3 regions of the Arthrobacter sp. 05T442 genome follow, and region 3 is predicted to be linked to each of the others. Evidence: riboswitches for the same ligand, from Rfam matches in the RefSeq annotation. Region 3 holds a riboswitch; each other region holds the start of a gene.
The links. A riboswitch is a leader RNA that binds a small molecule or an ion and turns the genes downstream of it on or off. The one in region 3 is predicted to bind S-adenosylmethionine.
Positions count from the first base shown of each region.

Region 1: it holds a riboswitch for S-adenosylmethionine, as region 3 does, so the genes downstream of both, AC1DES_RS18580 (bifunctional o-acetylhomoserine/o-acetylserine sulfhydrylase) here and AC1DES_RS08700 (aminotransferase class V-fold PLP-dependent enzyme) in region 3, are expected to answer to the same signal.
Region 2: it holds a riboswitch for S-adenosylmethionine, as region 3 does, so the genes downstream of both, AC1DES_RS11980 (DUF1737 domain-containing protein) here and AC1DES_RS08700 (aminotransferase class V-fold PLP-dependent enzyme) in region 3, are expected to answer to the same signal.

Region 1 covers NZ_JBFTKM010000032.1:7,708-18,082, reverse strand. The annotation lists gene AC1DES_RS18580 (bifunctional o-acetylhomoserine/o-acetylserine sulfhydrylase) at 73-1,389, opposite strand; SAM riboswitch class IV at 1,454-1,569, opposite strand; gene AC1DES_RS18575 (VOC family protein) at 1,777-2,415, shown strand; gene AC1DES_RS18570 (CPBP family intramembrane glutamic endopeptidase) at 2,572-3,339, opposite strand; gene AC1DES_RS18565 (histidine phosphatase family protein) at 3,428-4,108, shown strand; gene hutI (imidazolonepropionase) at 4,160-5,386, opposite strand; gene AC1DES_RS18555 (NAD(P)/FAD-dependent oxidoreductase) at 5,398-6,513, opposite strand; gene AC1DES_RS18550 (glycine C-acetyltransferase) at 6,586-7,812, opposite strand; gene tdh (L-threonine 3-dehydrogenase) at 7,918-8,964, opposite strand; gene AC1DES_RS18540 (LysR family transcriptional regulator) at 9,125-10,045, shown strand; gene gatB (Asp-tRNA(Asn)/Glu-tRNA(Gln) amidotransferase subunit GatB) at 10,127-10,375, opposite strand, start outside.
Region 2 covers NZ_JBFTKM010000011.1:22,710-33,084, forward strand. The annotation lists gene AC1DES_RS11970 (O-succinylhomoserine sulfhydrylase) at 1-989, opposite strand, end outside; gene AC1DES_RS11975 (rhodanese-like domain-containing protein) at 990-1,415, opposite strand; gene AC1DES_RS11980 (DUF1737 domain-containing protein) at 1,412-1,723, opposite strand; SAM riboswitch class IV at 1,737-1,851, opposite strand; gene AC1DES_RS11985 (ATP-grasp domain-containing protein) at 2,140-3,072, shown strand; gene AC1DES_RS11990 (glycosyltransferase family 2 protein) at 3,059-4,369, shown strand; gene AC1DES_RS11995 (aminodeoxychorismate lyase) at 4,414-5,403, opposite strand; gene cls (cardiolipin synthase) at 5,498-6,973, shown strand; gene AC1DES_RS12005 (chorismate-binding protein) at 7,008-9,113, opposite strand; gene AC1DES_RS12010 (low molecular weight protein-tyrosine-phosphatase) at 9,110-9,670, opposite strand; gene AC1DES_RS12015 (MarR family winged helix-turn-helix transcriptional regulator) at 9,804-10,283, opposite strand.
Region 3 covers NZ_JBFTKM010000006.1:150,327-160,701, forward strand. The annotation lists gene AC1DES_RS08690 (Nramp family divalent metal transporter) at 1-477, opposite strand, end outside; gene AC1DES_RS08695 (class I SAM-dependent methyltransferase) at 672-1,448, opposite strand; gene AC1DES_RS08700 (aminotransferase class V-fold PLP-dependent enzyme) at 1,567-3,036, opposite strand; SAM riboswitch class IV at 3,071-3,184, opposite strand; gene hisN (histidinol-phosphatase) at 3,264-4,076, opposite strand; gene rsgA (ribosome small subunit-dependent GTPase A) at 4,166-5,281, opposite strand; gene aroA (3-phosphoshikimate 1-carboxyvinyltransferase) at 5,265-6,686, opposite strand; gene AC1DES_RS08720 (DoxX family protein) at 6,694-7,242, opposite strand; gene AC1DES_RS08725 (sigma-70 family RNA polymerase sigma factor) at 7,616-8,368, shown strand; gene rsrA (mycothiol system anti-sigma-R factor) at 8,365-8,625, shown strand; gene AC1DES_RS08735 (50S ribosomal protein bL37) at 8,705-8,779, opposite strand; gene AC1DES_RS08740 (PadR family transcriptional regulator) at 8,876-9,499, opposite strand; gene AC1DES_RS08745 (DUF4097 family beta strand repeat-containing protein) at 9,499-10,326, opposite strand.

The DNA of each region.
Region 1 (10,375 bases), on a different contig from region 3:
ACCGCCGGAAACCGACGAGTTCGCCCGGGCCTTACGGCGACGTCGACGGTTTCCGGCGAATTCGGGGTGTCCCTAGGCGCTCTTCGCGGCGCGGAATCCGGCGTCGAGGTCCGCGATGATGTCATCGATGTGCTCCAACCCGACGGAGAGCCGCACGAGTCCCGGGGTGACGCCGGCGATCTCCTGCTGCTCCGGCGTCAGCTGGCTGTGCGTGGTCGACGCCGGGTGGATGACGAGGGAACGGACGTCGCCGATGTTCGCCACGTGCGAGTGCAGTTCCAGGGCGTCGACAAAACGCTTGCCGGCCTCCGCTCCTCCGGCGATGTTGAACGCGACGACGGCGCCGGTCCCCTTGGGCCCGTATTTGCGGCCCCGCTCGTACCAGCGGCTGGACGGCAGCCCGGCGTAGGCGACGGATTCGACGTCGTCCCGCGCCTCCAGCCATTCGGCCACCCTGACGGCGTTGGCGACGTGTCGTTCGACGCGCAGGCTCAGGGTTTCGATGCCCTGGGCGATGAGGAAGGCGTTGAATGGTGAGACCGCCGAGCCAAGGTCGCGCAGCAGCTGGACCCGGGCCTTGAGGATGTAGGAAAGGTTGGCGCCCAGGGCGCCGTCTTTGCCGAGGTCGCGGGCGTAGACGAGGCCGTTGTAGGTGGGGTCCGGGGTATTGAAGCCTGGGAACCGCGCGGGGTCCTTGCCGAAGTCGAAATTGCCGGAGTCCACGATCACGCCGGCGATCGCAGTACCGTGCCCGCCGAGGTACTTGGTGGCGGAGTGCACCACGATGTCCGCACCCCACTCGATCGGCCGGATCAGGTACGGGGTGGAGAGGGTGTTGTCGACGATCAGCGGCACGCCCGCCTCGTGCGCCACCTTCGAGACGCCTTCGATGTCCAGCACGTCCTGGCGCGGGTTGGAGACGACCTCGCCGAAGAACAGCTTGGTGTTGGGCCGGACGGCGCCGCGCCACTGCGCCAGGTTGTCGGGGTCCTCGACGAAAGTGACGGAAATGCCGAACTTCTTCAGAGTGTGGGCCAGGAGGTTATAGGTTCCGCCGTAAAGGCTGGGGCTCGCCACCACGTGGTCGCCGGCCTCGGCGACGTTGAGGATTGCTAAGGTCTCCGCGGCCTGGCCGGAGCTCAGGAGCAGGGCTGCGAGTCCTCCTTCCAGACTGGCCACGCGCTGCTCTACGGCATCCTGGGTGGGGTTGCCGATCCGGGTGTAGATCGGGGCGAGCTCGGCCAGGGCAAAGCGGTTGGCGGCACTTTCAGCGCTGGGGAACACGAACGACGTCGTCTGGTAGATGGGCAGGGACCGGGCGCCGGTGGCGCTGTCCGGCTCCTGGCCGGCGTGGATCTGGCGGGTTTCGAAGGACCAGGCATTGGACATTGGAGAGCTCCTCAAGTAACCGGGCACAGCCCGCCCCCGGGACCATCGGTCCGGGACGGCACAGGCGCCGCGCTTGCCCTCCGGCGGGCGCCGGACGGCCAGGTCTTCACCCGGGGCACCCCACCGCGATACGAGGGTTGCCGGCCAGCAAGCCGGGGCTGTGTGCTGGCACTCATGACCTGGCATCAGTCTAGGAAGACCCGTCCGGCGCTGGATAGCTTTGTGACGAAAATGAAGATGACGGGCGCTGTGGCCGCGCCCCAGGGAACTGGAACCCGCGCGCTGGGGGCACCAGCGGGCGCGCCGCACAGGGACCCCGAATGACATCCCACCACGGTTAGGGGACCCTAAGCTGAGAGCTCCATCACAAAGTGCCAAGATGAGGGCATGCGCATGGATCACGTCTCTTACGCCTGTGAACACGATGGCTTGGCAGCCACCACCGAACGAATCGCAACTGCCCTCGGCGTCGAAGCCGTGAAGGGCGGAGTGCACCCCCGATTCGGGACCCGCAACATGATCATCCCGCTCGCGGGACACAAGTACCTGGAAGTCGTGGAGGTCCTGAACCACCCGGCGTCGGACAAGGCCCCGTTCGGCCAGGCAGTCCGTGCACGCTCCGAAGCGGGCGGCGGCTGGATGGGCTGGTGCGTCGAGGTCGACGACCTCGCCCCCTTCGAGGAGCGGCTGGGCCGCGCCGCCGCCAACGGCAACCGGAAGTTCCCGGACGGCCGCGAGCTGGTCTGGAAGCAGATCGGCATCCTCGGACTCATCGCCGACCCCCAGGTGCCCTACATGCTCAAGTGGGAGGGCGATCCGGCGCTTCACCCCTCCAACGCCTACGAGAGCAACGTCAAGATGTCGGCCCTGACCATTGCCGGCTCGGCAGCACGGGTCACCGAATGGCTCGGCGAACCCGTCGAGAAGCCGCTGGAAGACGTGGCCGTGAACTGGATCGCGCCGCACGGCACCCCCGGCATCCTCTCTGTCACCTTCGAAACAGCCTCCGGAGCCGTCACCATCTGAGGCCCTGACCGCCCCGCACTTCGGCCGCCATCAGCGGGTGTCAATGACGTCACCCATCGATGGCGGCCGATATTTCTTAAGCAACTCGGGGTCACTTACCGCCCGTCCGGGGGCTCCGGATGGGCCTTAAATGACCCCGCGTTGGTTTGGCGGGGCTCAGCCCAGGCCGATCGCCTTGCCGAAGAGGCTGAAGCCGACGAACGCCACCGTGTCCAGGATGGCGTGGGCGATCACGAGCGGCATCACACGGCGGGTCCGGGTGTAAATGAGGGCGAAGATGACGCCCATGATGGCGTTGCCGATGAACGGTCCGAAGCCCTGGTACAGGTGATAGCTGCCGCGCAGCATGGAACTGGCGAAGATCGCCACGGGCATGCTCCAGCCGAACTTGCCGAACCGGTCCAGCAGGTAGCCCACCACGATCACTTCCTCCACGATGCCGTGCCTGACTGCGGACAGGACCAGCACCGGCACCGTCCACCAGTAGGAGTCAAGCGCACTCGGGATGATCGCCGTCGTGATGCCGAGCGCCCGCCCGGCGGCGTAGAGGCCCAGCGAGGGAACCCCGATCATGGCGGCGAGTCCCACACCCTGCAGCAGGTCCTTGCCGGGCCTGGCGAAGTTGAAGCCGAGCTTCCGGAACGCCGAGGTGCCGTGCTCGCCGGCCGGACGGTGCTCCGTCAGGAAGTAGATCACCAGGACCACCGGGACCAGGGCGAAGACGATGTCCAGCAGTTGGTAGGTGAGGTCGAAGTATTCGCGGGTGCTCTGCGAGCGGTTCAGCGTGGACGTCCCCTGCGCCAGCGGCGCCTTGGTCATCTTGTCCAGCAACTGCACCACGGAATAGACCGCGGACTGGCCCAGCGAGAGCCCCAGGACAATCCACACTTCGATCCGCAGCCGGCGGCGGGAGGGAACCAACATGGTCCTATCTTGCCTGCACTTGCCGAAAGTTTCCTGATGCCGCCACACGTCCCGGGCGGGCCGCGCGCCCGGAACTATGCTGGGGCTTATGAGCGCGCCCGGGAAAATCATTCTGATCCGCCATGGCCAGTCCGCGGCCAATGCCGACACGTCGATCTACAACAGGGTGCCGGATTACCGGATCCCGTTGACCCCGCTGGGAGTGGAGCAGGCCCGGGCGGCCGGCGAGGAAGTGCGGCGGCAGCTGGACGGCCGCCAGGCGTGCGTCTATGTCTCCCCGTACCTCCGGGCCTACCAGACCCTCGAGGCCCTCAACCTGGGTCCGCTGGTGGAGCGGGTGATTGAGGAGCCGCGGCTGCGGGAGCAGGACTGGGCCAATTTCCAGATCGCCGGTGACATCGAGGACCAGAAGGAACTCCGCAACGCCTACGGCCATTTCTTCTACCGCTTCCGCGAAGGCGAGTCCGGCTCCGATGTCTACGACAGGATTTCCTCGTTCATGGAGACCCTCTACCGGCACTGGTCCAAACCGAACTACGCCCCGAATGCGCTGTTCGTGACCCACGGGCTGACCATGCGCCTCTTCTGCATGCGCTGGTTCCACTGGTCCGTGGAATACTTCGAATCCCTCAACAACCCGGACAACGCCGAGGTCCGGACGCTCCTGCGGACGGCCCGCGGCAAGTATGAGCTGGACAAGGCATTCACCCAGTGGGAGGAGCGCCGCGTGGACGAGACCGTCCTGGACGCGCCGCCCATGTTCTTCTAGCGCGGCTGCGTCCCGCAGGGCCGGCTGCCCGCCTGCCTGGGTGCAGGGGGGTCACCTCATGCGCTGGGGGACGCCTGCCCGCCACACGGCGTGGGTCAGCGGGATGCCGGGCCGGTAGGCCAGGTGTGTGGCGGACGGTGCGTTGAGCAGGTGCAGGTCCGCGCGGTGCCCGACGGCGATCGAGCCCACGGCGCGTTCGCCGTCGACGTCGTTCCCGGACTCCCGGCCGAGAGCCAGCGCGCCCCCGTAGGTGGCCGCCCGGACAGCCTCGTGGACGCTGAGGCGCATCTGCAGGACGGCGGTGGCGACGCAGAACGCCATCGAGCTCGTGTAGGACGTGCCGGGGTTGCAGTTGGAGGCCAGCGCGATCTGGACACCGGCGTCGAGCAGCGCCCGGCCCGGAGCCAGCGGCTGGCGCGTGGAGAGATCGCACGCGGGCAGGCACGTGGCGACCGTTCCGCGTGAGCCCCCGGAGCCGCTGCCGGGATCCGTGTCCCAGCCGGACCAGCCGGCCGCCAGTGCGTCGATGTCGGCGGCGGAGAGGTAGTTCACGTGGTCCACGCTCGCGGCGCCGAATTCGACCGCGAGCCGCACCCCCGGGCCCTCGCCGAGCTGGTTGCCGTGTACGCGCAGGCCCAGCCCGGCGTCCCTGCACGCCTGCAGGACCCGACGGGACTGGTCCTCGGTGAAGGCTCCCTGCTCGCAGAAGACATCGGCCCACCGGACGTAGGGACGGACGGCGGAGAGCATCGGCCCGCAGACGAGGTCCGTGTACTCCTCGGGATCCATCTCCGCGGGCACCAGGTGCGCGCCGAGGTAGGTGGCTTCGTCCGCCACGGTGGCGGCGATGCGGGCGCTGCGGGCCTCGTTCTCGACGTCCAGGCCATAGCCGGTCTTGGTCTCCAGATAGGTGGTGCCCTGCGAGACGGCCTCGGCGACGCGCCCGAGCGCCAGCCTGGTGAGGTCGAAGTCCCCGGTGCTTCGGGTGGCTGCAGTGGTTACGGCAATCCCGCCGGCGCTGTAGCTCTCTCCCGCCATCCGGGCCTCGAACTCGGCCGTGCGGTCCCCGGCGAAGATCAGGTGGGTGTGCGAATCCACCCAACCCGGCAGCACGGCACGGCCGCCGGCATCCACGGCGTCGTCAGCGGCCGGCGCCTCGGCCGCGGCACCGATCCAGGAAATCCGCTCGCCCTCGATGACCACCGCCGCGTCGCGGAGGACGCGGTGTTCCGCGTCCTGGGTCATCAGCTCGGCGATATTGGTAATGAGGGTGCTCATGAGTCCATTCTTCAGCGCCGGATGGACATCCGGGTCGCTGCCAGCGCCGCGGCTGTCCGGGATGCCGGACTGCCGGCCGGGACCGGCTCCGAAGAGCCCTGCCCGGCGAGGATCAGCTCCGCAGCCAGCTCGGCAATGCCGGAGGAGGTCTGGAAACCGTAGCCGCCCTGGCCGGCGAGCCAGAAGAAGCCGGTGGCCTCGGCGTCGAACCCCACAACGGGGATACCGTCGGCGGCTTCGGTCCGCAACCCCGTCCAGGCCCGGCGGACGCTGCCGATCCCCATGGTGGTGACGGAGTTGAGCCGGGTGATCAGCGCCTCGATGTCGCCCGGATAGGGCTGGGCGTCTTCGGGGCCGCTCGGCACGGACTCGGACGGGGAAATCAGCACCTGCCGCCTCCCGTCCGGCCGGAAGTAGAAGCTGCCGGTCGAGGCCACCATCGGGCAGCCCTGCGGGAGGGGGTGTTCGACGTCGACAATCGCCGCGGTGCGGCGGTACGGCTGGAGTCCGAGTTTCTCGACGCCGCTGAGCACCGCGAGCTCGTCCGCCCAGGCGCCGGCGGCATTGACCACGACGGAGGCCTCGAAGCCTTCCTGGCCGGCGCCGAGCTCCCAGCCGGTTCCGAGGCGCTGCGCCGAGTGGACCCTGGCGCCGGTGATGATGTCCACGCCGCCCGCGACGGCCCGCTCCCGGTGGTCCTCCAGCAGCAGGGACGCATTGCAGGCGAAGGATCCGGAGTCCAGGCCGGCGGCCGTGAAGGAGTCCGGTTTGAGCGCCGGGCAGATTTCCAGGGCTTCGGCGTGGCTGATCCGGTGCATGAAGCCGCTGGCCTGCCTCTGGACGTCGTCCTCGTCACCGATCAGCATGAACCGGCGCGGCGAGAGCACGGGTTCAGGCCGCGTGCCCTCATGGGTGCCGATGAGTTCGAGGGTGCGCATGGTCAGTTCCTGGACCACGGGCGGCCCGTAGCTGGGGATCAGCTGCCGGGCCGAGCGTGCGGAGGTGTGGTAGCCCAGGGACTGCTCGGCTTCGACAAGGGCCACGCTGCACCTGCCGGCGAGGGCGGAGGCCAGGGACAGGCCGGCAATGCCGCCGCCCGCAATCACGACATCGTATTTGGCTGACATGACTCCATCCTTGCACCCGGCAGGAGGTCGCGTCAGTACTTTCCGAAGTGCGGGCGGCGGCGGAAGTTGCGTCTAGGAGTCGGCTGCCACCTTGGCGGCCACCGCCTCGCGGCTGCTGACGAAGGCGCGCACGCAAGCCTCGACGTCTTCGCTGCTGTGTGCGGCCGAGAGCTGGACGCGGATCCGTGCGGCGCCCTTGGGCACCACGGGGTAGCTGAAAGCCGTGACGAAGACGCCGTGGTGGAGCATGGCATCAGCCACCTTGGCGGCCATGACTGCGTCACCGAACATGACGGGAACAATCGCGTGCTCGCCCGGAAGCAGCTCAAAGCCTTCCTCGCTCATCCGGTTCCGGAACAGTTCCGCGTTGGCGAACAGCTTGCTGCGCAGCTCGCCCGAGTTTTCCACGAGGTCCAGCGCCGTCAACGTCGCGGCGACGATGGCCGGTGCCAGCGAGTTGGAGAACAGGTACGGGCGCGCCTTCTGCCGAAGCATGGCGACGATTTCCCGTCGCCCGGAGACGTAGCCGCCGGAGGCCCCGCCGAGGGCCTTGCCGAAGGTGCCGGTGTAGATGTCCACCCGGCCCGAGACGCCCGCGTGCTCGGGGGTTCCCGCCCCGGTGGCGCCCATGAAGCCCACGGCGTGGGAGTCGTCCACCATGACCATGGCATCATATTTTTCGGCGAGGTCGCAGATCGCTTCGAGCGGGGCGAGGAAGCCATCCATCGAGAAGACGCCATCCGTGACGATGATCTTTCGGCGGGCCGGGTTCGCCTGGGTGGTGGCCTCGATCAGCTTCGATTCGAGGTCCGCCATGTCCTGGTTGGCGTAACGGAAGCGCTGGGCCTTGCAGAGCCGGATGCCGTCGATGATGGAGGCATGGTTCAGGGCGTCCGAAATCACGGCGTCCTCGGGGCCGAAGAGGGACTCGAAAACGCCGCCGTTGGCATCGAAGCAGCTCGAAAACAAGATGGTGTCTTCGGTGCCGAGGAACTGCGAGACGCGGGCTTCCAGGGCCAGGTGCTGATCCTGGGTTCCGCAGATGAAGCGGACGCTGGCCATGCCGAAGCCGCGGGCGTCCATGGCTGCCTTGGCGGCGGCGATGATGTCCGGGTGGTCCGCGAGGCCCAGGTAGTTGTTGGCGCAGAAGTTCAGCACGTCCGCGCCGGCCTCCCCGATCTGTCCGGCCTTGATGTGGTTGGCCTGGGGCGAGTCAATGTGACGCTCGGTCTTGAACAGTCCGGCGCTGCGGATCTCGTCCAGTTCGCGCTGCAGCTGGTCCTTGATGGCTGAATACATGGGTTGTGCTCCTCAGCTGGGGTGGATTCCTGGTGGGTGTGCCGCTCGGCGTGCGCGGCGTGCGCTTGGCTTGCTTGGCTTGGCTTGGCTTGGGATGGCGGCGGCCTAGAAGACTGTCCAGTCCAGGACCACTTTGCCGCCGACGCCGGCGCGGGCGATCTCAAAGCCCTTCTCCCACTCCGTGGCGGGAAGGGTGTCTGTGACGACTGCGGAGATGTTGGCGTGCAGTACCGGGTTGGAGGAGAGCATGGCGCTCATGGCGTACCAGGTCTCGAACATTTCGCGGCCGTAGATGCCCTTCATGGTCAGCATGTGCGTGACCACCTTGCCCCAGTCGATGTCGATGGACTGGCTGGGCAGTCCAAGCATCGCGATCCGGCCGCCGTGGTTCATGTTGTCGATCATCTCAGGCAATGCAGTGGGGTGTCCCGACATTTCCATGCCGATGTCGAACCCCTCGCGCATGCCCAGTTCACGCTGGGCGTCCTTGACGCGCATTTTCGAGACGTCGATTGCGAGGTCGACGCCGAGTTTCCGGGCCAGTTCCAGCCGCGGGGCGGAGACATCGGTGATGGCGATCTTGCGGGCGCCGGCATGCCGGGCGACGGCGATTGCCATCAGGCCGATGGGTCCGGCGCCCGTGATCAGCACGTCCTCGCCGACGAGCGGGAAGCTGAGGGCGGTGTGGACCGCGTTGCCGAAGGGGTCGAAGATGGCGCCAAGTTCCGGCGTCACAGAGGGGTCCTGGTGGACCCACACGTTGGTCTCGGGGATCACGACGTACTCGGCGAAGGCGCCGTCGCGCTGGACGCCGACGCTGACGGTGTTGATGCACATCTGCTTGCGGCCGGCCCGGCAGTTGCGGCAGATGCCGCAGACGATGTGGCCTTCGCCCGAGATGCGGTCCCCGACCTTGACGTCCAGGACATCCTCGCCGATCTCCACGACCTCGCCGTAGAACTCGTGGCCGGCGATCAAAGGAGCGTTGATGATGCCCTGCGCCCAGGCATCCCAGGACTGGATGTGCAGGTCGGTGCCGCAGATGCCGGTGGTCATGACGCGGATCTTGACGTCGCCGGCGCCGGTTTCCGGCTCCGGGCGGTCCACGAGCTCGAATCCTGCGTGGGCGCCGGCCTTGTAGAGAGCCTTCATCGGCCTTCCTAACTGTGCTTTTCACTGTGCTGTTTACCGTGCCGTCTGCGGCAGGTACGTGTGGGACAACTCACCCCATTAGACCGAGCAAAAAGCATTAGCACAACCGAATTTTTCTCAATCGACGAATTAGATATTGCTTCCGCATAGAATGGTGGCCATGGAAATTCACCAGCTGGAGATGCTCCGGGAACTCGGGGCCCTGGGCAGTGTCAAGGCAGTCGCGGAGACCCTGCTCGTCACCCCCTCGGCGGTCTCCCAGCAGCTGGCGGCCCTGCAGAAGACGGTGGAGGTGCCGCTGACCCGGAAAGCGGGCCGGAACCTGGTGCTGACGGAGGCCGGCCAGGTGCTCGCGGATGCCGGGGCCGCCGTCGTCAGTGCCATGGCGGATGCCAGGATGGCGATCGGCGCCTATCACGGCTCCCCCGTGGCTCCCGTGACGCTCAGCGGCTTCCACAGCGCCGGCCAGGCGCTGTTTGCGCCGCTTGCCCGGCTCCTGGATGCTCCGGGCCAGCCGAGGATCCTGCTCTCCGACGAGGATGTTGCCCAGCAGGACTTCCCGGCCCTGACGGCCAGGTACGACCTCGTGCTGGCGCACCGGATGGACCATAGCCCGCGCTGGCCCGAGGAACGCGTCGCTGTGATCCCGCTCGCGCACGAGCCGCTGGATGTGGCTCTCCCGGCCGGGCACCGGCTGGCCGGCCAGCGGGCGGTGACGGCGGACGACGTCGTCGGCGAACCCTGGGTGACCAGCCACACCGGCTACTCCCCCGCGGACGTCCTCTCCGCCGTCGCGGCCGTCTCCAGCAGGGAACTGAACATCGTGCACCGGATCAACGACTACTCCACGGTGGCGGCGCTCGTGGCTGCCGGGAGCGTGATCGGCCTGCTGCCGCGGCACACGGCGCGGCCGGTGCTGAACCCGGGCATCGTGCTGCGCCCGCTCAAGGGCATCAGCACGCGGCGCCGGATCGACATCCTGGCGCGGCCGGAGAACCTTAAACGCAGATCGGTCATGATGGTCTGCGAGGCACTGCAGACCATCATGACCGATTTGGTGTCACCTGATCGCCCCGCTTAACCCAAGTAACTCGCAGCAGGGGCCGTTATGGGGGCTCAAAACGGGCCCTGCTGCGAGTCAGTTGGGCAGGGCGGCCGGGACCTAGCCGTCGACGCCGAGGCGCTGGAGGATCAGCTCCTTGACGCGGCCGGCGTCGGCCTGGCCGCGGGTGGCCTTCATGACGGCGCCGACGATCGCCCCGATCGCCTGGAGCTTGCCGCCGCGGATCTTGTCCGCGACGCCGGGCTGCGCGGCGAGGGCCGCGTCGATGGCCTCCAGGAGCGGTGCGTCGTCGGAGACCACGGCGAGGCCGCGCTTGGCCACGATTTCCGCGGGGGTGCCTTCGCCGGC
Region 2 (10,375 bases), on a different contig from region 3:
GCTGCCTCTTTCGCGGAGCGCCCTGGCGAGGGGCAAAGCTCCAGCGTGAGCACGGTGCCGCCGGCCTTCATCTGCTTCGCGGCGAGCTCGTACTGCGGGTGGGACTGCAGCAGCGGATACTTGACCCAACTGACGGCGGGCTGCTCTTCCAGCCATTGGGCCAGGCGCAGCGCCGACGCCGAGGAGTGGTTGACGCGCAGCGCCATGGTTTCCAGGCCCTTGGCCAGGACCCAGGCGTTGAAGGCGGACAGTGCCGGACCGGTGTGCCGCATGAGCTGCTTGACGGGCCCGTCCACGAACTCCTTGGTTCCCAGGATGGCACCGCCCAGGACCCGGCCCTGCCCGTCAATGTGCTTGGTGCCGGAGTAGACGATCACGTCCGCGCCGAGGTCTCCGCAGCGCTGCAGGAGGGGAGTGGCGAAGACGTTGTCGACGACGACGGTGGCTCCCGCGGCGTGCGCGAGTTCGCTCACCGCGGCGATGTCGACGATTTCCTGCATCGGGTTCGACGGCGACTCGAAGAAGACCGCCGTCGTCGGCTTGGACAACGCGGTCCGCCACTGGTCCAGGTCCGGGCCGTCGACGAAGACCGTCTCCACGCCCCAGCGGGGCAGGATCTCGTTGAGGATCACGAAGCAGGAGCCGAAGAGCGAGCGGGCCGCGACCACACGGTCACCGGCCCCGAGCAGCGCGCCGAGAGCGGTGAAGACGGCTGACATGCCCGATGCCGTGGCGAAGCATGCCTCGGTGCCTTCGAGCAGCCGGAGCCGTTCCTGGAAGGTCGCGACCGAGGGGTTGCCGTAGCGGGAGTAGACGAAGCGGTCGTCCTCGCCGGTGAATGCGCGCTCGGCGGCGGCGGCGGATTCGTAGACAAATCCGGAGTTCAGGAAGATCGGTTCGGTGGTTTCCTGGAAGCCGGTGCGGTCAAGGCCGCCGCGGACAGCCTGGGTGTCGGGGCTCCAGCCGGCGGCGTCGGGGTTGAAAGTCACTTATTTCTTTCCAATGCTGGTGGGCAGGCCGCGGTTCTTCCAGCCGTTGACGGTCCGGTCGCCGTAGCGGTCCGGTTCGCCTTCGAAGCCTTCGAGGACGTTGTACGAGGTGTACCCGGCCTGCGTGGCTGCGGTCGCGGCAGCGATGGAGCGGGCCCCGGAGCGGCAGAGGAACACGAGTTCGACGGCGGTGTCCTCCGGCACCCGCGCCTTCAGTTCGGCGATGAACCGCGAATTGGGGATGCCGCCGGCAAGGTTCCACTGGATGAACAGGGTGCCGTTTGGCTGTTCGGTCGCGGTCGCGGCCGCGGTTTCCGGGATGCCGATGTGGGCCCATTCGGCCTCCGTGCGGACGTCCACCAGGATGGCGCCGTCCTGCAGCTTGGCCCAGGCCTCCTGCGGACTAAGGTCTCCGGCGTAGCTCATGCGTGGCCCTCGAAGGCGTCTTCCGAGCCGAAACCGTCGCTCTCCAGATCATCCACAGCGCTGGCGACGGCGGCGTCCGCGCTGGCGATGGCGGCCGGCAGGACGACGGCCTGCGCCACGATCACGGTACTGCCGTTGAAGGTGGCGGAGGCGCTTCCATGCAGGACGTAGCCGTCGGCCAGTGCGGCCGAGACACGCTCGCAGAAGGCGCGGTCATCGGGGCCGGTGAACAGCCGGTAGGCCAGTTTTTCCTCCGCGGCCGTTTCGGGTGCGGCGGGAGGTGCCGCTGGGGTGGACGCGTCAGGCATGACGGATCTCCTTCTTTCACGCTTGCAGATCGAATGGTCGATGATGCCGAGTCTTCACCTGAGGCACCCCGCCGTGGGAGGAGGGTTGCCGACCGGCCAGTCAGGGCTTGACGCCGGTTCTCATTACTCCCCAAAAACGTAACACTTACTTCTCCGGCCCGCACCGCCGCCGTCGTCATGTTAAGTAACCGGCCCGCCCGCGGCGCTCAGTGTCCCTGGACGGTTCGGGGCCCGGCGGTCAAAGACAAGGCGCCGTAGTGCCACAAGAGAGGTATTACCTGTGCGGGATTCCGGTTCCGGCCCGACAGTTCGAGTGGTGCCTACTCGGGCGTTCCCCCGGGCCGCTCGCATTTACTGGGAGTGCACGTTCGGTTAGCTCCCGTCCGCCCGCTCAGCACCGAAATGGAGAAACTCTGATGCCCCGCATCCTCGTCACCGGCATCGGCGGGCCCGCGGGCCGCGCCGTCGCCGCCCAGCTCAGGGCCCGGGGCTTTCCGGTCCTCGGCACAGACTTCCGTGACCTTCCCGCCGAGGCCGGCCTCACCGTCGTGGCGGTCCCTCCCGCCACCGATCCGGAAAGGATTTCGGCGCTGCGCCGGCTCATTGCCAGCGAGAAGATCGACCTGGTGATCCCGACGCTCAGCGAGGAACTTCCGCATATCGCGGCAGCCCGTGCCGGGTTCGGGGCGGACGTGCGCGTCATCATCGGGGACCCCGGCCCGGTGGCCCTCGCCAACGACAAGCTCTTCACCGCGTGGCAACTCCGGCAGGGAGGCGTCCCCGTCCCCCGCTTCGGCGTCCCCGGTGATTTCGCCGACGCAGGCGCCGCGATGGCCGCGCTCGGCGGCCCTGTCGTGATCAGGCCGCGGGTCTGCCGCGGCGGGCGCGGGGTGATCGTCGTCGACGGCACCACCGGCGTGGATTGGGCCAGCCTTCCGGAAGGGCAGATTGTCCAGGAGTTCATCCCTGGCGCCGAGTACGGGCCCATGGTCTTCGGCACGCCCGCGCACAACAGCACGGCGCCGTTCGCCATCGTCGTCGAAAAGACCGAACTGGCCCACGGCAACGCGGTGTCCGCCCGCCGTTTGGGAACGGGAGAGTCCATGGATGTGGGCAATGTGGCGATGGCTGCCGTCCGGGCTCTCGGTCTGGCCGGCCCGGTCGATGTCGATGTCCGACGACGCGGGGACGGGACCCCGGTGGTGCTTGCGGTGACCGCCCGCTTCGGCGCGAACAGCGAAGCTGCTCCCGAACTCCTCGATGCCGTCCTGGCGTCGTTCACGCTTCCCTCTTTCAACCCGGCATCGTTCCGGCCAGGCGCGGGAGCCTACGCCAGTGTCCTGGTTTGAACCAGCCGTCCCGGGGGCATTGTTCCTGCTTTTGCTCCTCGGCTTGCCGATCCTCGTGTTCGGTCTCGTGAAGCTCCTGATCCTGCCGTTGGCGGTCTGGTTCGAAGTCCGGGCCTCCCGTCGGCGGCGCCGCGGTGTGCCAACTCTCCTGGATGAGTGGCCCAGCGTCTCGATCATTGTCCCGGCCTACAACGAGGCAAGAGTCATTGAGGACTGCGTTCGGTCCATCCAGCTCACCCGGTACGACCGGTACGACGTCATCCTCGTGGACGACGGTTCCACCGACAACACCGCCGGGCTGATGCAACGCCTCGCGGCAGCCGATCCGCGGATCACCGTCCTGACGCAGGCCAACGCCGGCAAGGGGGCCGCCCTTAACCTGGGCATCCGCAACGCCACCGGCGACGTCCTCATGTTCGCTGATGCGGACGGGATCTTCTCCGCCCGCACGGTCCTCCGGATGCTCCGGGGCTTCGAGGACAAGCGCACCGGCGCTGTCTGCGGCGACGACAGGGCGGTGAATCTGAACCGGGTGCAAACCCGGGTTCCGGCCTTCACCAGCCACATCGAAATCGGCATGGTCCGGCGCGCGCTGGCGCTGATCGGCGGCCTTCCCGTCGTCTCCGGCCACATCGGGGCGTTCCGCCGCGCGGTCATCGAGGACATCGGGCCGTTACGGGAAGACATGGTGGGGGAGGACCTGGAACTGACCTGGAGGGTGCACAAGGCCGGCTACCGGGTGGTCTTCGCCCCGCGTGCCCTCGTCTATGCGGAGTCGCCGTTGACCATCGGCGCACTCTGGCGGCACCGTGTCCGGCGGGCCCGTGGCCTGCTGCAAACCATGGGTGCCCACACGGGGATGATCGGCAACCCCCGCCACGGCCGGTTCGGGACGTACCTGCTGTTCACTGCCGTGACGATGGTGGTCTTCCCGGTTGCCCAGCTCCTGGCTCTTCCCTATCTGGCGTTCCTGCTCGCCCTCGGCCGCAGTCCGCTGGAGGCCGAGGTGTGGGGTTTCCTTGGCTGGACCGGGCTCTTCGTCACAGTCGTCCTCTCCGTGTTTGCGCTGGGCATGAACCGGGCGCGGAATTACCTGCGTCACGTATGGGCGCTCCCGCTCATTCCGTGCTACCCGGTGTTCACGGGCCTGACGATGGTCGCAGCGCTGGCCCAGGAACTCCGCGGCAAGGAAGCGCTGTGGAACAAGCTGGCCCGCAACGGCGCCGTCAGCGTCGAGGGTCTGGCACGGTTGCAGCGACCACTGGATACCGGGACTGGGGATGGGCGCCTTAAATGACTGCCCCGCGTTGCTTAGGGGTGGGGCGGGGGTGGATGCCGGCGTTATTGGACCGTGGCGAAGAGCGCGTCGAGCTCCGCCGTCAGCTGCCTGCGCAGCGCCGGGGTGCCGATTTCCTGGCCGTCGATGTGATTGACGGGCGCCAGGAGCCGGATGCTTGAGATCAGCCACACGGCGTCGGCGTCCATCAGGTCCTTGGGTTCCAGGGGTCCGTAGCCCAGTTCCCAGCCGGCTGCCTTGGCTGCAGTGAACAAGGCACCCTGGGACGTTCCCGGCAGGATGCCGCTGTCCAGCTGGGGTGTGATGAGCCTCCGGACCGTGCGGACGCCGCCGGCGCCGTCGTCGGAGGATTCCAGATGCGCCAGCAGCACGGTCGACGTCGGGCCCTCCAGGACCCGTCCGTCCGAGGAGGTGAAGATGACGTCGTCGGCGCCGTGCTTGTGGGCGTATCGCAGGGCCGCCATGTTCACGGCATAGGAGAGCGTCTTGGCGCCGAGCAGGAGCCACGGGGCGCGCTCGCCGATGTCGCTGTCGTAGCCGCGGTCCAGCAGGATCACGTCGATCCCGGTCTCCCGCTGGCGCCTGCCGGCAGCCGGGGGCGGGGATGCCTGGACCCAGCAGGTGGGAGCCGACGCGCCCTCGACCCCGCGGCTGGCCAGCAGCTTCACGACGACTTCATCCGTGCCCGCTTCTGTGTTCGCGTCCATGCCGACGACGTCGGCCGTGGCGGAATCGTACTGGTTCCGGTACTCGCGGATCGCGGTGTCGATCGCGCGCCGCCATGCGTCCTCGGCCGGAATGTCCAGGTCCAGGAGTCGGGCCGAGCCGGCCAGGCGGTTCAGGTGGGCCTGGATCTTGCGGGGATGGCCGCCGACGGCCAGCAGGGACTCGAACACGCCGTCGCCGCGGGTAGCACCTTGGTCCGTGGCCATCAGCTGTGGCATGGAGGCGTCGACAATGCGGCCGTTCCCGAACTCGGAATCCAGGAAGACCAGCACCGTGGCGGGCACGGGAACAGCGGCAGGAGAAGTCATGGCTACAGCTTAGTGCGGCAGATGCCGGGATAGGATTTGCAGGTTGCCCGTTCCGGAACTGTTCCGCGGGTCTGTAGCTTTGAGGGGTTCGCCTGTGCTGTGGCCGTTTCCGCTGACCGGGATATTCCCGTCCTGGGTGATTCTGATCCTGACCCTGATCGACCTCGTCATCCGTGTGCTGGCACTGGGCATAATCCCCGGCAACCGCCGGCCCACCACCGCCATGGCCTGGCTCCTGGGGATCTTCTTCGTGCCGTCCGTGGGCCTGGTGCTGTTCCTGCTCTTCGGAAATTTCCGCCTCTCGCGCAAGCGCAGGGCCCAGCAGGACGCCGTGAACAAGCGGGTCCGCGCAGGCACGTCCCAGCTGTCCGCCGTCGAAAGCGACTATGACGGACCCGAGTGGGTGGGCTCCGCTGCCGAACTGAACAAGACCCTCGGTTCCCTGCCGATGGTGGACGGCAACAGCGTGGAGCTGCTGCCGGGCTATCCGGATTCCGTCAAGGCGATGGCCGCGGCTGTCCGCGAAGCCAAGACCTTCGTCAACGCCGAGTTCTACATCATGAGCACGGACCACATCACGAATGACCTGTTTACTGCCCTCGAGGACGCTGCCGAGCGCGGCGTGGAAGTCCGGATCCTGTTCGACCACCTCGGCACGCTGCGCATCAAGGGTTACCGCAAACTCATTGCCCGGCTCAAGGCCAGCAAGATCCGCTGGCGGCCCATGCTGCCGCTGAACCCCGTCCACGGACAGTGGCGCCGGCCGGACCTGCGCAACCACCGCAAGATCATGGTGATCGACGGCGAGGTTGCCTTCACCGGCTCGCAGAACCTGATCGAACCGTCCTACAACAACCCCAGGCACCGCAAGGTGGGCCGGGAATGGGTGGAGCTCATGGCCTGCCTGCGCGGGCCGATCGTCACCACGCTCAACGTCGTCTTCGCGACCGACTGGCTTAGCGAAACCGACGAATCCCTCGAGGACCAGCTGGCGCACCGGCCAGAGTCCCACGCCGGCAACGTCACCGCCCAGGTTGTGCCCAGCGGTCCCGGCTTCATCACCGAGAACAACCTGCGGCTCTTCAACACGCTGATCTATTCGGCACAGCACAAGATCTCGATCTGCAGCCCGTATTTCGTCCCGGACGACTCCCTGCTTTACGCCGTGACGACGGCAGCGCAACGGGGCGTCGACGTCGAACTCTTCGTCTCGGAGAAGGGCGACCAGTTCCTGGTCCACCACGCGCAGCAGTCCTATTACGAGGCGCTGCTTGAGGCCGGGGTGCGGATCTACCTCTACAAGGCGCCGTTCGTCCTGCACGCCAAGCACTTCACGATCGACGACGAGGTTGCCGTGCTGGGTTCGAGCAACATGGACATGCGGTCCTTCTCGCTGAACCTGGAGGTCTCCGTCATGCTGCTGGGCGAGGACATCGTGAAGAGGATCCGGTCTGTGGAGAACACCTACCGCGACATCTCGCATGAACTCGTGCTCGCGGACTGGACGAAGCGGCCAATGCGGATCAAGTACGTGGACAATGTCGCGAGACTCACGGCCACGCTGCAGTAACCCCGGCGCAGCGGCCGGGTCCTAAGGTACGGCCTCAGCCTTGAGGGAAGTCGGCGCCGAGCGCTGAGAGGATGCCGAAGGCCTTGGTCCGGACCTCCTCGTACTCCTCTTCAGGGGATGAGTCTGCCGTGATGGCGCCCCCGACGCCGAGGCTCAGCGCCGCCGTGGTGCCCTCCTCGGCGTTGATCACCAGGGTCCTGATTGCGACGGCGAGGTCGGTGGCTCCGCTGAGCGAGAAGTAGCCGATCGCCCCCGAGTACACGCCGCGGGGTGCGGCTTCGAGCCGGTCCAGGATGGCCATGGTGCTGACCTTCGGGGCGCCCGTCATGGACCCGGCGGGGAAGCAGGCAGCGACGGCCTCGGCGCGCGGCAGGCCCGGCCGCAGCCGGGCATCGATGGTGCTGACCATCTGATGGACGCTCGCGTAGCTTTCGATCGCGCAGAGCCGGCTCACGGCCACAGAACCCGGCACGGCGAAGTGGCTGAGGTCATTGCGGAGCAGGTCAACGATCATGATGTTCTCCGCGCGGTCCTTGGGCGAAGACTCGAGTTCCTGCCGGAGCGCGGCGTCCCTGCCGGGCTCCGCGTCCCGGCCCCGGGTGCCCTTGATCGGCTCGGCCCGCATCGCGCCGTCAGCCCCGATCCGCAGGAAGCGCTCCGGAGAGGTGCTTGCCACGGTGAGGTCCCCGAATTTCAGGTAGCTGGCAAAAGGGGCCGGATTCCGCCGCCGGAGCGCCAGGTACGTCTGCCACGGGTCCAGGCCGCCCGGGCCGGCCGGGCCGGACACCGTCGGGGCCGTCAGCGGGACTGCCGCGGACAGCGCAGTGGTGAGGCAGACCTCGTAGGTGTTTCCCTCGGCAATCTCGCGCTGGGATTCGGCGATCTTGGCCTTGTAGCCGGCTTCCGTGTCCCGGGCGGTGAACTGAAGACCTGCACCGCCGGCCAGTACGACGCCGCTGCCCCGGCTGTCCGCCGTCTCCGCCAGGGGTGCTGGGCCCGCCGCGTTCGCTGCTGCTACCGCGGCGCCGGCGGCCTGGAGCCAATCGTCGGCGTCAGGCGTGTCCAGGGCCAGCAGCCAGGCAGTGCGCTCCACATGGTCCAGCACCACTGCGCGGCCGGCAAAAATCAGGCAGGCATCGGGCGTGAGGGCCGGGACGTCGCTGCCGCCCGTCTCACGTTTGAGCTCGTAGCCGAGATATCCCAGCCAGCCCAGGGCGAACTCGCAAGGGTAGCCCTCGGGGGTGCGGACGGCCCGGCGTCCCCAGACGCCGTCGAGCCAGCGGAAAAACCCTCCCTCAGTTGTCAGCGTGGAATTGCCGACGCTCACGCAGGTCTTGCCGGAACTGTGCCGGACCGCCTGGCCGAAGGCGCCGCCGTCGTCCGCCAGAACGCTGAAGCGGCTGCGCTCGGCGCCCGCGGGGGCGAGGCCGGCCACGTCCAAAGACGAGTCAAGCCACACGGCGTTGGCCGAGCGGCCGAAGAGCGCCTCGAACAACACGGCGGCATCCGGTGCGGCATTGATCCGCTCGGCCCGCAGCTGCAGCCCGCGGCGGGCCGCGAGCTCGGGCACGAGCGCGGGTGCCAGCGCGGGAAGATACTGGAGGGACTGCAGGACGTCCTCCGGGGCGGTGCCGTCCGCGAGGTTGAGCACGTGGACGTCGGCATGGGCCGGCACGTCATCGGCCGCCAGCCACTCCCGCTCCTGCGCCGCCCACTGCTCCCAGTACGGTTCGTAGGTGGCACCATCCCGCGCCATCGCCCGGGTGCGCCGGTCGGGGTCAGGCGACTCGGCCCAGATCACGGCGTCCAGCAGGGGCCGGGCTGCCTCGGCGGCTGCTCCGACGCCTTCCACGAGGACTATCTCGGCCGGCCGGGTGATGCGGGTTTCGCCGTCGTAGTGCTTGTCCCAGTCCCAGCTGACCCATTCCGCGGGTTCCCCGCGCCGTAGCGGCGAAAGGACCGTGGAGACGTAGCGCTCGATGCCCGCGGCGAGTCCGTTCCAGCCGGGATAGATGTCCTCAAGGTGGAAGAGGGAGACTTTGTGGTGTTCCCGGAGCCGCGCCGCCAGTTCGATGGCTAGGGTGGTCTTACCTGTTCCGGACCGCCCGTCGATGGCGATGATGACAGGTGCGGGGCTCATGAAATAGAGCGTACCCGCTGCCCTGCGTCACCGTGGTGTTGGCGGCCTGTCTGCTCCAAGTGCGCGCGGACATGCTGCACGATCCCGGGAATCGACGACCGGATGAGGTTCCAGGTGGTCTCGAAGTCGGTGTGGCCGCCGTACCAGGGATCCTCTATGCCCTGGTCCAGGGGGTCCTTGCCGGTAACGGCCGGATCGAAGCTGCGCAGCATCCGGATCTTCGCCAGGGACTCGCGGTCCGGCGCCGCCTGCCGCAACCAGCCATAGTGGTCCACATCCAGGGCCAGGATGAGCTCGCGGGCCAGGAACCATTCCGGCCGCCACGCGCGCGCCACGTGGCGGTCTGCGGGAAGGTTGTGGACCATGAGCTTGCGGGCGGCGCGGGGATCGATCGGACGGCCGGCCTCATAGGCGGTGGTGCCGGCCGAATCCACCACGACTTCCGCGAGGCCCTCGGTCCGGAATGCCTCCGCCAGCATCAGCTCGGCCATCGGAGACCGGCAGATGTTTCCGGTGCAGACCGCGATGATCCGGTACTGGCTCGACAGTGAGGTCATAGCTAAGCATGAAGGATGCGGATGCCTCTTGGCTAGCAGACCGTCCGTGATATTACAACATTAGTTACGTAGACTTTACCGGTGTGTCACAAGCGGGACCGGGAGGGCCCCGGACCCTCGCTGGATCCCGGCGTCAGGCGCCCGAACCCCAGAGCGCCTTGCGCAGCAGGCCCTTCAGGTCCTCGGCCTCAGCGGCGCTGAGGGCGCCCAGGGCGGCGGCTTCCGCATCCCGCGCGGCGGCCCCGGCCAGCCGGTAGAGCTCCGCGCCGTCTTTGGTGGCAGTGACGGTCTTGGCCCGCCGGTCCTGCCGCCCGGGAGCGCGGAGCACCAGGCGCCGCTTCTCAAGTTCGTCGACCAGGGCCACGATCTGGCTGGGGTCCAGGCTCAGGAATTCGGCGATCTCCCGCTGCGTCGGCTCCAGTCCGCTGTTGGCCAGGGCCAGCACGGAATAGGAACGCTCCTTCAGGCCGAATTCGGCCAGGGCGCGGTTGTTGAGCACTGAGCCGAAGGCGTGCAGCTTGGCCAGCAGGAAACCCGCATCCTGGCTGATCGAGGCCGCAATAAGCTTGGCCGCCGGCTCGATGGCGCGCTCGTCCCGTGTTTCAACCGACATGCCCAGCTCCAATGGTCCCAAAAATAAATCGTTGACTTTTTCAACTATCCATAATTACATGGATACAGAACAGCATCCCACGCCGCGGGGCA
Region 3 (10,375 bases):
CTGCTTTTCCCTGCTTTGGACCGCGAGGAGCAGCATCGAGACGGCGCCGACGATGACGGCTCCGAGGGGGAGGGGGAGGCCGAAGAGCAGATGCAGTGCGATCGCCCCGCCCACCACCTCGGCCAGGTCGGTGGCGGCGGCGACGATTTCAGCCTGCAGCCAGAAGGCCCGACGCCAGAAGGGCTTGAGCCGCTGGCCGAGGATTTCCGGCAGGCTCTTGCCGGTGACGATCCCGAGCTTCGCGGACTGGTACTGGACCAGCACGGCCATGACGTTGGCCACGACCAGGACCCACACGAGCAGGTAGCCGTACTTCGCTCCGGCCGTGAGATTGGCCGCGACATTCCCCGGGTCCACGTAGGCGATGGATGCCACGAACGCCGGTCCCAGCAGTCCAAGCAATGCCCTGCGCGCACCCGGGTGCTTCCGCGTGGGTATGCCGTGCGGCGTCGGTTCGTGTCCTGTTACATCCAGCACTGCCAGCTCCCGTGATTCGTCGCGTCCGCGTTGACACGACGGGTGGTTCCGGCCGGCACCAGGGCCGGGATCCAGGTTTTTTGCATGCCTACATATAAGAGTTAGGCATACCGAAACAATAAGCCCCGGGCGCGGTGCATGCAATGCGGCAGGCGCGGACCCGGGTCAGAGTCAACGCCGGTGCGGCAGCCGGGTCAGGCCCGGACCGCCCGCCAGGTCTGCGTCAGGTACGGCAGGCTGAGGATCTCGCCGGGGGCATGGGCCAAATGCTCCTGCAGGTACCAGTCCAGGTTTCCCATGACTTTGGACCGGGTGGCCTCCGTTGCTGCCAGATAGTAGCTGCGGGTCTTGGCCAGTTCCTTGATGTCCTCCGGGGTCACGGAATCTTCCCAGCGGGTCAGCTGGCTGGCCAGGCCGGTGAACTCCGGGCCCACGGTCGGCGTAAAGTGCGGTTTGTGGACGTCCCCTGCATGCATGATGCGCGAGAGCCGGTGCACCCAGGGAACCGAGGTGTCCAGCTGGTTCCAGACCAGCCCCAGGACACCACGGGGCCGGAGGACCCGGGCGATCTCCGTGCTGGCCGGAAGGGGATCACACCAGTGCCAGGCCTGGGCCACCGTGACAAGGTCGAAGGCTTCAGCCTCGAGTCCGGTGTCCTCCGCCGTTCCCACGACGGCGGGGACCCCCGGCAGCGTCCGGCGCAGTTGTTCCAGCATGTCCGCCGAGGGATCGACCGCGACCGTGTGCAGTCCACGATCGATCAGCAGCGCGGTGAACTTGCCGGTTCCGGCGCCGATGTCCGCGGCATTCCGCGCCCCGGCCGGGATCAGCCAGTCTGCGGATTCGCCAGGGTAGCCCGGGCGGACACGCTCGTAGTGTTCCCCGCCGTCCTGGAAGCTTTGCCCGAGCTCCTGGCGCCGCCCGCTGTGGAGTTTGGGTCCGTTGTGGAGCCTGGGGCCGCCGCGTGCCACGTGCGATCTCCTTCGGGAAAGTCCTGGTGTTGTGGATACCCTTCGAATTTACCGCACTCGCGCTGGCCTTCAGGGCGAGGTCTTCAGTGACTGGCCTTCGGCGCCTGGCCGCCAGGGCCTAGTCTTCAGTACACGGCGCCGCGCCTGCGGTGCCGGGTGTGTTCGGCGCCCAGTGCGGGTAGCTGCGGGTGTCGTTCGCCGGCACCCACCGGCCGGCGTCCACCACGTAGTCCCAGCCAAGTCCGGTCTGCCGGAGTCGTTCGATGCCGGCCAGCAGCCGCTGTGCATCCTCCAGCCGTGAGCCGAGGCCGAAGCTGGCCCGCAGGGAGCCGGCGGGCAGGCCGAGCCGTTTGAGCAGCGGGTGGGCGCAGAAGCGGCCGTCGCGCAGGCCGATGCCGTGTTCGGCCGAGAGATAGGCGGCCACGAGGCCGGCGTCGTAGCCTTCGACCGAGAAATTGACGACGCCGATGGTGCCGGTGCCCTCCCCGTCGCCATCTGCAGTGGTGTCTGTGAAGATGTGGTGGACGCTCACGCCGTCGATGCCCTGGAGCCCGTCGACAAGGAAAGCGCGGATGGCGTTCTCATGGGCGTGCCACTGCTCCTGGTCCAGGGCGGCGATCACTTCCGTGGCGCGGGCCAGCGTCGCCGCGCCCAGGACGTTGGGGGATCCGCCTTCGTGCCGTGCGGGGCCGGTGGTCCAGCTGACCGAATCGAGCCGTGCGTCACGGACGGCGCCGCCGCCGGCCAGGTGCGGGGTGCCGGCGTCGAGCCAGTCGGGGCGTCCCACCAGGACGCCCGCACCGAACGGCGCGTACAGCTTGTGGCCGGAGAAGGCGACGTAGTCGACGTCGTCGGCGGCGATATCGATCCGCCGGTGCGGCGCCAGCTGGGCGGCGTCGACGACGATCCTCGCCCCGAACTCGTGCGCCAGGGCGGCCAGTTTCCGGACGGGCAGGATTTCCCCGGTGACGTTGGAGGCTCCAGTCACGGCAAGCAGGCTGATGCCCCCGTGCGCCAGTTCCCCGCGCAGCTTCTCCACCGTGGCCGTGAGGGTGGGGGCCGCGACGACACTGCGGTGGGGCACGCTCTGCCACGGCAGGAGGTTGGCGTGGTGTTCGATGTCGAGGTAGAGCACCTCGCCGGTGTGCCGGCCCCCGCTCACGGGCAGGCATCCGGCCAGCAGGTTGAGGGAGTCGGTGGTGTTCCGGGTGAAGATGACGGAGTCATCGGCGCGGCCGCCGACGAAGTCCCGCACGATGCTCCGGGCGTTCTCGTATACCGACGTGCTGATCTGGGAGGCGTAGCCAGCGCCGCGGTGCACGCTCGCATAGAACGGCAGGATCTCGTTCAGGTAGGCAGAGACCACGGACAGGGCGGGGGCCGAGGCGCCGTAGTCCAGATTGGCGTAGCGGACGTGTCCGCCGTTGATCAGCGGAGCCTGGATCTCTGCACCTGTTACCGCGGAGAGCGGCCGGCGGGCGATGGCGAACCGTGCGTCGGAGTCCGCACCGGACAGCAGAACGTCGGGGCGGCCGGCCTGGGAGCCTGCTGTGGCACGGATGGCGGCGGGAAAAGTGGCAGTTGTCATGGGACCTCGCTCGAAAAGGACCCCACGCACCGGGGATCCGCGCTTGCCGGGTCCGTACCGGACCGGCCAGGTCGTCACCCGGGGCACCCCACCGCGAATGGAGGGTTGCCGGCCAGCAAACCGGGGTTTTGCGCTGGCACTCGTGACCTGCTTCGAGCCTAGGACATCCGCGCAGCCGGGGAAAAGGCCCGGCGCCAATGTGAAGCGCTTTGTTACGGGACGGGCGCTTAGAGGAGGTCGTCCAGGCCCGGGTTGAGGCGCTTCAGGACTTCTGAGTGGAGGATCGAGTTTGTTGCCAGGGCGTTGCCGCCGAACGGGCCGTCTTCGCCTTCCAGGGACGTGAAGCGGCCGCCGGCTTCGGTCACGATCGGCACCAGGGCGGCCATGTCGTAGAGGTTCAGCTCCGGCTCGCAGGCGATGTCGACCGCGCCCTCGGCCACCAGGCAGTAGGACCAGAAATCGCCGTAGGCCCGGGTGCGCCAGACTTCTTCGGTGAGGCCCAGGAACTCGTCCAGGTTGCCGCGCTGCTTCCAGCCGGTCAGGCTCGAGTAGGACAGTGAGGCGTCCGAGAGCTCGGAGACGTTGGACACCCGCAGCCGGGTGGCCGCAGCAAGTGATCGGCCCGTGTAGGCGCCGGCACCCTTGGCCGCCCACCAGCGCTTCCCCAGTGCCGGGGCGCTGACGACGCCGACGACCGGTTCGCCCTCGTCCACGAGGGCGATCAGGGTGGCCCAGACCGGGACGCCACGGACAAAGTTCTTGGTGCCGTCGATCGGGTCGATGATCCAGCGGCGGGAGCCATGGCCGGAACTGCCGAATTCCTCGCCGAGGACGGCGTCGCGGGGGCGGGAACGGGACAGCTGGCCCCGGATGGCCTCCTCCGCGGATTTGTCGGCGTCGGTCACAGGCGTGAGGTCGGGCTTCGTCTCTATCCGAAGGTCGAGCGCCTTGAAGCGGCTCATGGTCTGGGAATCTACGGAATCTGCCAGTACATGGGCAAGGCGCAGGTCATCGTTGTAGCTCGAAGCGGGTTGACTCATGGTTCCAAACTACCGCCAAAGCGGGCCGGCAGGCGGTAGGCCACGTCGCGGCGCCGCAGGCCGGGGGACCGGCAGCCCGGCCGTAGGCCCTACGAGACGGTGCCCAGTTCCTTGACGTCCTGGGCTTCCATCCGCGGGTCCGTCCCCAACAGCCGGCGCAGGGAGGCGAGCCGGGCCGGGCCGGAGGCTCCCGCGTGGCCGGCGGCCACCCAGGCGTCGACCCCGCAGTTGACGGCGGTGGAATCGTGCTTGCAGCCACGCTCGCAGTCATCGGTTCCCGGCTCGAGGTCGGGGAAGGAGCGCAGGATCCGGTCCGGATCCACATGGGCCAGGCCGAAGGACCGGATGCCGGGGGTGTCGATGATCCAGCTGCCGGCCGGGGCATCGTTGACTTTCAGGGCCAGCGCCGAGGAGGAGGTGTGGCGTCCGCGGCCGGTCACCGCATTGACGCCGCCGGTGGCCCGCTCGGCTCCCGTGAGCGCGTTGACCATGGTGGACTTGCCGACGCCGGAGTGGCCCAGCATGACAGTGACCTTGCCGTCGAGGTAGCCGCGCAGCTGGGACACCGCGTCCTTGTCCAGCCGCGCGGAGAGTCCGTCGTCCGAGCGGGCGTCGATGCCGGACGCAGCCGAATCCGCCGTCTTGGAGATGATCACCGGGAAGTCGAGGTGCCGGTAGTTGGACAACAGCTCCGCGGGGTCCTTGACGTCAGCCTTGGTGACGAGCAGCAGCGGTGCGATGCCGGCATCGTAGGCGGCCACGAGGGCCCGGTCGATGAAGCCTGTCCGCGGCTCCGGATTGGCCGCAGCGACCACCACCACGAGCTGGTCCGCGTTGGCGACGACGGCGCGTTCAATGGGGTCGGTGTCATCGGCGCTGCGCCGCAGGAGCGTCTTGCGGTCCTGGATCTTGACCAGGCGGGCGAGGGTGTCCGGTTCACCGCTGACGTCTCCGACCAGGGAGACGAAATCGCCGGCGACCACTGGGGAGCGGCGAAGTTCGCGGGCCCTGGCGGCGATGATCTTGCGTTCGTCGCCGGTGCCTTCGCCAACGACGGCAGTGTAGCGCCCGCGGTCCACCGTGATGATCCGCCCGGTGACCGCCTCGTCGTAGCTGGGCCGGTCCTTGGTGCGGGGGCGGGTGCCTTTTTTGTTGGGGCGGATCCGGACGTCGGATTCATCCCACGAGTCAGTGCTGCGTGCCAACGGTGGCATCCTTCTCTTCGGCGGGGGCCGCGCGTTCCGTGGCGGAGCCCGGCAGGGAACCGTGGGCCAGCATCGCGGTCCAGAGCTGCGGGAAGTCCGGCATGGTTTTGGCCGTGGTGCCGATGTCGTCGACTTCGACGCCGGGTACTGCCAGGCCCAGGATGGCGCCTGCCGTGGCCATGCGGTGGTCCGCGTAACTGTGGACGACGCCCCCGTGCAGGGCTGCCGGGCGGATGATCAGGCCGTCGGAGGTTTCCTCGGCATCGCCGCCGAGTCGGTTGATTTCGGCTACCAGTGCGGCGAGACGGTCCGTCTCGTGTCCCCTGAGGTGCGCGATGCCGCTCAGGCGCGAAGGGCCGGTAGCCAGGGCGCACAGGGCTGCGACGGTGGGGGCGAGTTCGCTCGTTTCGTCGAAGTCGGCGCCCCGGATCTCCGGCCCGCCGGTGACGGTGAGTGTGCCGTTTTCCAGCGTGACGGTGGCTCCCATAGTGGCCAGGATGCTGCGCCAGAGATCGCCGACCTGGGTGGTCCCGGACGGCCAGTCCGGGATCCGCACCGTGCCGCGGGTGGCCAGGGCCGCCGCCAGGAACGGGCCGGCGTTGGAGAGGTCTTGTTCGATCCTGTGGTCGAAAGCCCTGATGCTGCCGGGCGAGACGATCCAGTGGTCCGGGCGCGAGTCGTCCACGCTGACGCCTACGCCGCGCAGCACGGAAACGGTCATATTGATGTGGTCGAGGCTCGGCACGGGCGGTCCGACGTGCTCCAGGTGCAGCCCGTCCGCGAAGCGCGCCCCGGCCAGCAGCAGCGCGGACACGAACTGCGAGGACGCGCTGGCGTCGATGACAAGGTGGCCGCCGCGCACTGCGCCGGCGCCCTGCACGGTGAACGGCAGCGAGGACGCCGGGCCGCCGTCGGGGCTGCCGACCGCGACGCCGAGCCCCGCGAGGGCCTCGATGATGGTTCCCATCGGCCGTTTGCGGGCGTGGGGGTCCCCGTCGAAGAGTGTCAGGCCCTGGCGCAAGGCAGCGACCGGGGGAACGAACCGCATGACGGTGCCGGCCAGGCCGCAGTCGATGGACGCCTTGGTTGCGGGTGTGTCGAGGCTGATCGGGGTGATGCTCAGGTCAGGGCCAAAGGCGCCGTCACCGGGGACTTCAGTGATGGTGGCCCCGAGTTGGCGCAAGGCGTCGATCATGAGGGCCGAATCACGGGAGTGCAGGGGGGCGCGCAACCGCGACGGCCCGTCTGCGAGGGCTGCCAGCACCAGGTACCTGTTGGTCAGGGACTTGGACCCCGGGACCGTAACGGTGGCGTCGACCGGCCGACCGGCGAACGGGGCCGGCCAATGCCGGCCGCTGTCGGACGGGGCCGGGCCGGATGGTGCGGTGGAGGTGGCGCCAGTCATTGCCGTCTTAGGCCCCGACTGCGTGGTCTACGGCCTTGCGCACTGCTTTGTCGGCCTTCTTCAGCCGCTTGCCGGTGTTCTTCCTGGCATCGGCGGCGAGGTGCCCCGCGTTCTTCCTCGCGTCGGCGGCGAGGTGCTCGGCGCGCCAGGCCAGGCTCGGTTTGCCGGCTGTGTCCACGGAGGCCAGCAGCACGCCCCCGGTGAGCGAGACGTTCTTGAGGAGCTGCTTGCGGCGGGCGTCCCGGCCCTGCTTGGAGGAGGTGTCCGCACTGCGCCATTCAACGTAGCCGTTGAGAGCGGAGATAACGGCCAGGACAGTGGCGGCAAGGCGGGCCGATTTGCCGAGGGCAAAGCACACGCCTGCGCCGATCTGGGTGCCGCCAATGACCCGGGCCAGCACTTTCTCGTTGGTCTGGAACGGCAGCGATTCGGCCGCGCGGCGCAACAGGGGAGACAGCTGTGCCGCAGTGTCATCCGCGTTCCTTAGCTTGTCCATGCCTGCGAGGACGAAACTGGAGGCGAGCATGGGTCGGGCGAGAAAACGGACAAAGGACATGAATTTCCTCCTGGATGGACGAGCCGCGGACGCTGTGCGGGAGAACCGGTTCCAGTCTTGCACTTTTGCGGAATATTTGCCTGTTGCGGGTGGTTGTGAATTGCAGGTCCCCGACACGCTTTGTGGCCGGGTTATGAGCAAGTCGGGCCCGTGATGACGGGCCTGGAGACGGTTGGGCCAGCAATTGGCGGTCAAAGGAGGCAACGGTTTGATTCTAGTGAAGGACGGCGCAAAGCTGACCAGCCCGCCGGGACCCGCGCGGCTGGATGCTGGCGCGCTGGAAGCCTGGGACATGACGGTGCGGGCCCTCGGGTCAGACGCTGCGGCGGCGTTTTCGGCCGGCCGCAGAAAGGTGACAGTAGACTTGAAGGCAATGAGCACCATGGACCCGGCCGTTGCGGCCATGCACGAGGTTGCCGGAAACGACGCCAAACCCGCTGAGACACCCGTTGCCGGCCCGGAAAGTGCTGTGCAGGAGACCCTGGTCGACGGGAAGCCGCTGGACGTCGCCACCGAGACCACAGAAGAGCGCCGGCTGCGCTTTGAGCGTGACGCCATGCAGTATGTGGACCAGTTGTATTCCGCGGCCATGAGGATGGCGCGGAATCCCTCGGACGCGGAGGACCTCGTCCAGGAGGCGTACACGAAGGCGTTTTCAGCCTTCCACCAGTACAAGCCCGGCACCAATTTGAAGGCGTGGCTGTACCGCATCCTCACCAACACCTACATCAACTTGTACCGCAAGCGGCAGCGCGAGCCGCTGCAGTCGAATTCGGACACGATCGAAGACTGGCAGCTGGCCCGCGCAGAATCCCACACATCGTCGGGACTGCGTTCGGCCGAGGCCGAGGCGCTTGACCACCTCCCCGACTCGGACGTGAAGCGCGCCCTGCAGTCGATCCCCGAGGAGTTCCGGCTCGCCGTCTACTTCGCCGACGTCGAGGGCTTCGCGTACAAAGAGATTTCAGACATCATGAACACCCCGATCGGGACTGTCATGTCCCGGCTGCACCGCGGCCGGAAGATGCTGCGGGATATGCTCGCCGACTACGCCGCCGAGCGGGGATTCCGGGCCGCAGATTCCACCGCGGCGGCCGAGAGCAACCAACAGGAGAACAGGAAATGAGCGACTGCCAAGGACTGGGCGACTGCGACGACGCCCGGATGCAACGCATTTATGAGTACCTGGATGGGGCGCTCACGCATGACGACATCGCTGAGATCAAGGACCACCTGGACAGTTGCCCGGAGTGCTTTGAGCAGTACGACCTCGAGTGTGTCATCCGCGTGATGGTGAAGCGGTCGTGCACGGAGGCGGCTCCCGAAAACCTCAAGAATTCCATCCTGGACCGGATCCATTCGATCCGGCCGGTCGAGGCCTGAGACAAGTATTAAGCGAAAGACCCCGGCAACCGTAGGTTTCCGGGGTCTTTCGCTTAAAGCTGTTATTCCAAGCCTTGGCTTAGGCGTTGGGGCGCTTACCGTGGTTCGCGCCGCCACGCTTACGGTCACGACGTTTACGTGCACGCTTGCTCATAGCTGGCCTCCTTAATCTTGGTACTCAAAAGAGCTGCCCTCAAGTCTCCCACATCACGGCACGCGCCGCGAACCGGGAGCCGGCCTGCGCCGGGGTTCAGCCCTCCAGTGAGTTGCGGATGGAGATCCTGGCCTGGTCCAGCACCGTCTTGACCGTCTCGAGCGTAACCGCGGTGACGGGCCTGCTGCCGGCATGGCGTCGAAGCTCGACCCGGATGTCGTCCCGGAACGCCTGGACCAGCATTTCCGCTTCCCTCAGCCGGCGGTCGCCCTCCTGGGAGTACCGGGCGCCGGCCTGCGTCCCGGGCGCTGTTCCCGCGGAACGGACGGTGGAACGGGCCGCCTCCGCGGTCGCGGCCAGGTCAGCCCGGAGGCCGCGCATGTTGACCCTGATGTCCTGCCGGAGGTTGTCGGCGAGCCGGCGCACCGACGCGGAGATGTCGTTCTCCACCCCCGCGAGTTCGTCCCGCCGGTTGTTGAGCTCCAAGAGTCCCGCCGCAGTGATGCTGTAGTTGGTGCGCCGGCCCTCCGCCTGGGTGGCCACCAGCCCCTCCTCCTCAAGCTTGCCCAGGCGCGGGTAGATCGTGCCTGCACTGGGGGAGTAGGTCCCACCGAAGCGGTCGCTGAGGGCCTTGATGAGCTCGTACCCGTGTTTGGGGCCGGACTCGAGCAGCGCCAGCAGGTACAGCCGCAGCGCACCGTGGGCAAAGACCGGGGGCATCAGAGCCCCGCTTCGTGATCCGCGGTCGGCTGGCCGTGGAAGATCGAGGTCTTGCCCGAGACCGAGTTCGTGCGGACCAGCATGAGCTTTTCATCCGGCCCAGCGATCGTTTGGACGGTGCCGCCGGGCTGGGCGTACTTCTGGTCGTCTATGACGACGGCGCCGCTGGCCGTCTTTGCGATGATGTCGACTCCGACGTCGTGCGGGACCCGGATGGTGACGTCGCCCGAGACCGAGTTGGCACCGAAATCCCGGGTGAAGCCGTGAAGGTCAAAGCTGAGGTCGCCGCTGACGGTGTTGGCGCGGATGTTGCTGAACTCCCCTGAGGCCGTCACTTCACCGGAGACGCTTTTGGCTGTCAGTACGCCGTGGTGGTTGCGGGCGATCACCTCGCCGCTGACCGTATTGACGGAGAGGTCCCCGGACGTGCCGTCGGCCAGCACGGAACCGGAAACGGTGTTCAGGCGCGTGTGGCCGCTGATTCCGGCCACCATGCCGTCCCCGCTGACGGTTCCCGCTTCAACCTCGACGCCGGCAGGCAGGGCGATGCTGATGACCACGGAGTTGCTGCTGCTGTTGTTGACGGTACCCATCAGGTTCTTGAACCAGCCCTGCGCGCCGTGGAGCTGGTGCCGGACTTCCAGCCGGCCGTTGACCAGGACGATCGAGAGCGGGTCGCCACGGATTTCGGAGACCTCGATCCGGGCAACGTCCTCATCATGGGTGACAACGTCGAAACGGCCGCGCACGATTCCGAGCTTGAGCGCGCGGACGCCGTCGACGTCGATGGTCTGGGGACCGGTGACGGTCCACGTGTTCTCTGACATGGGTTCCTCCGGAAAGCGATGCGGGAGTCGGGACGAATTGCGATATATC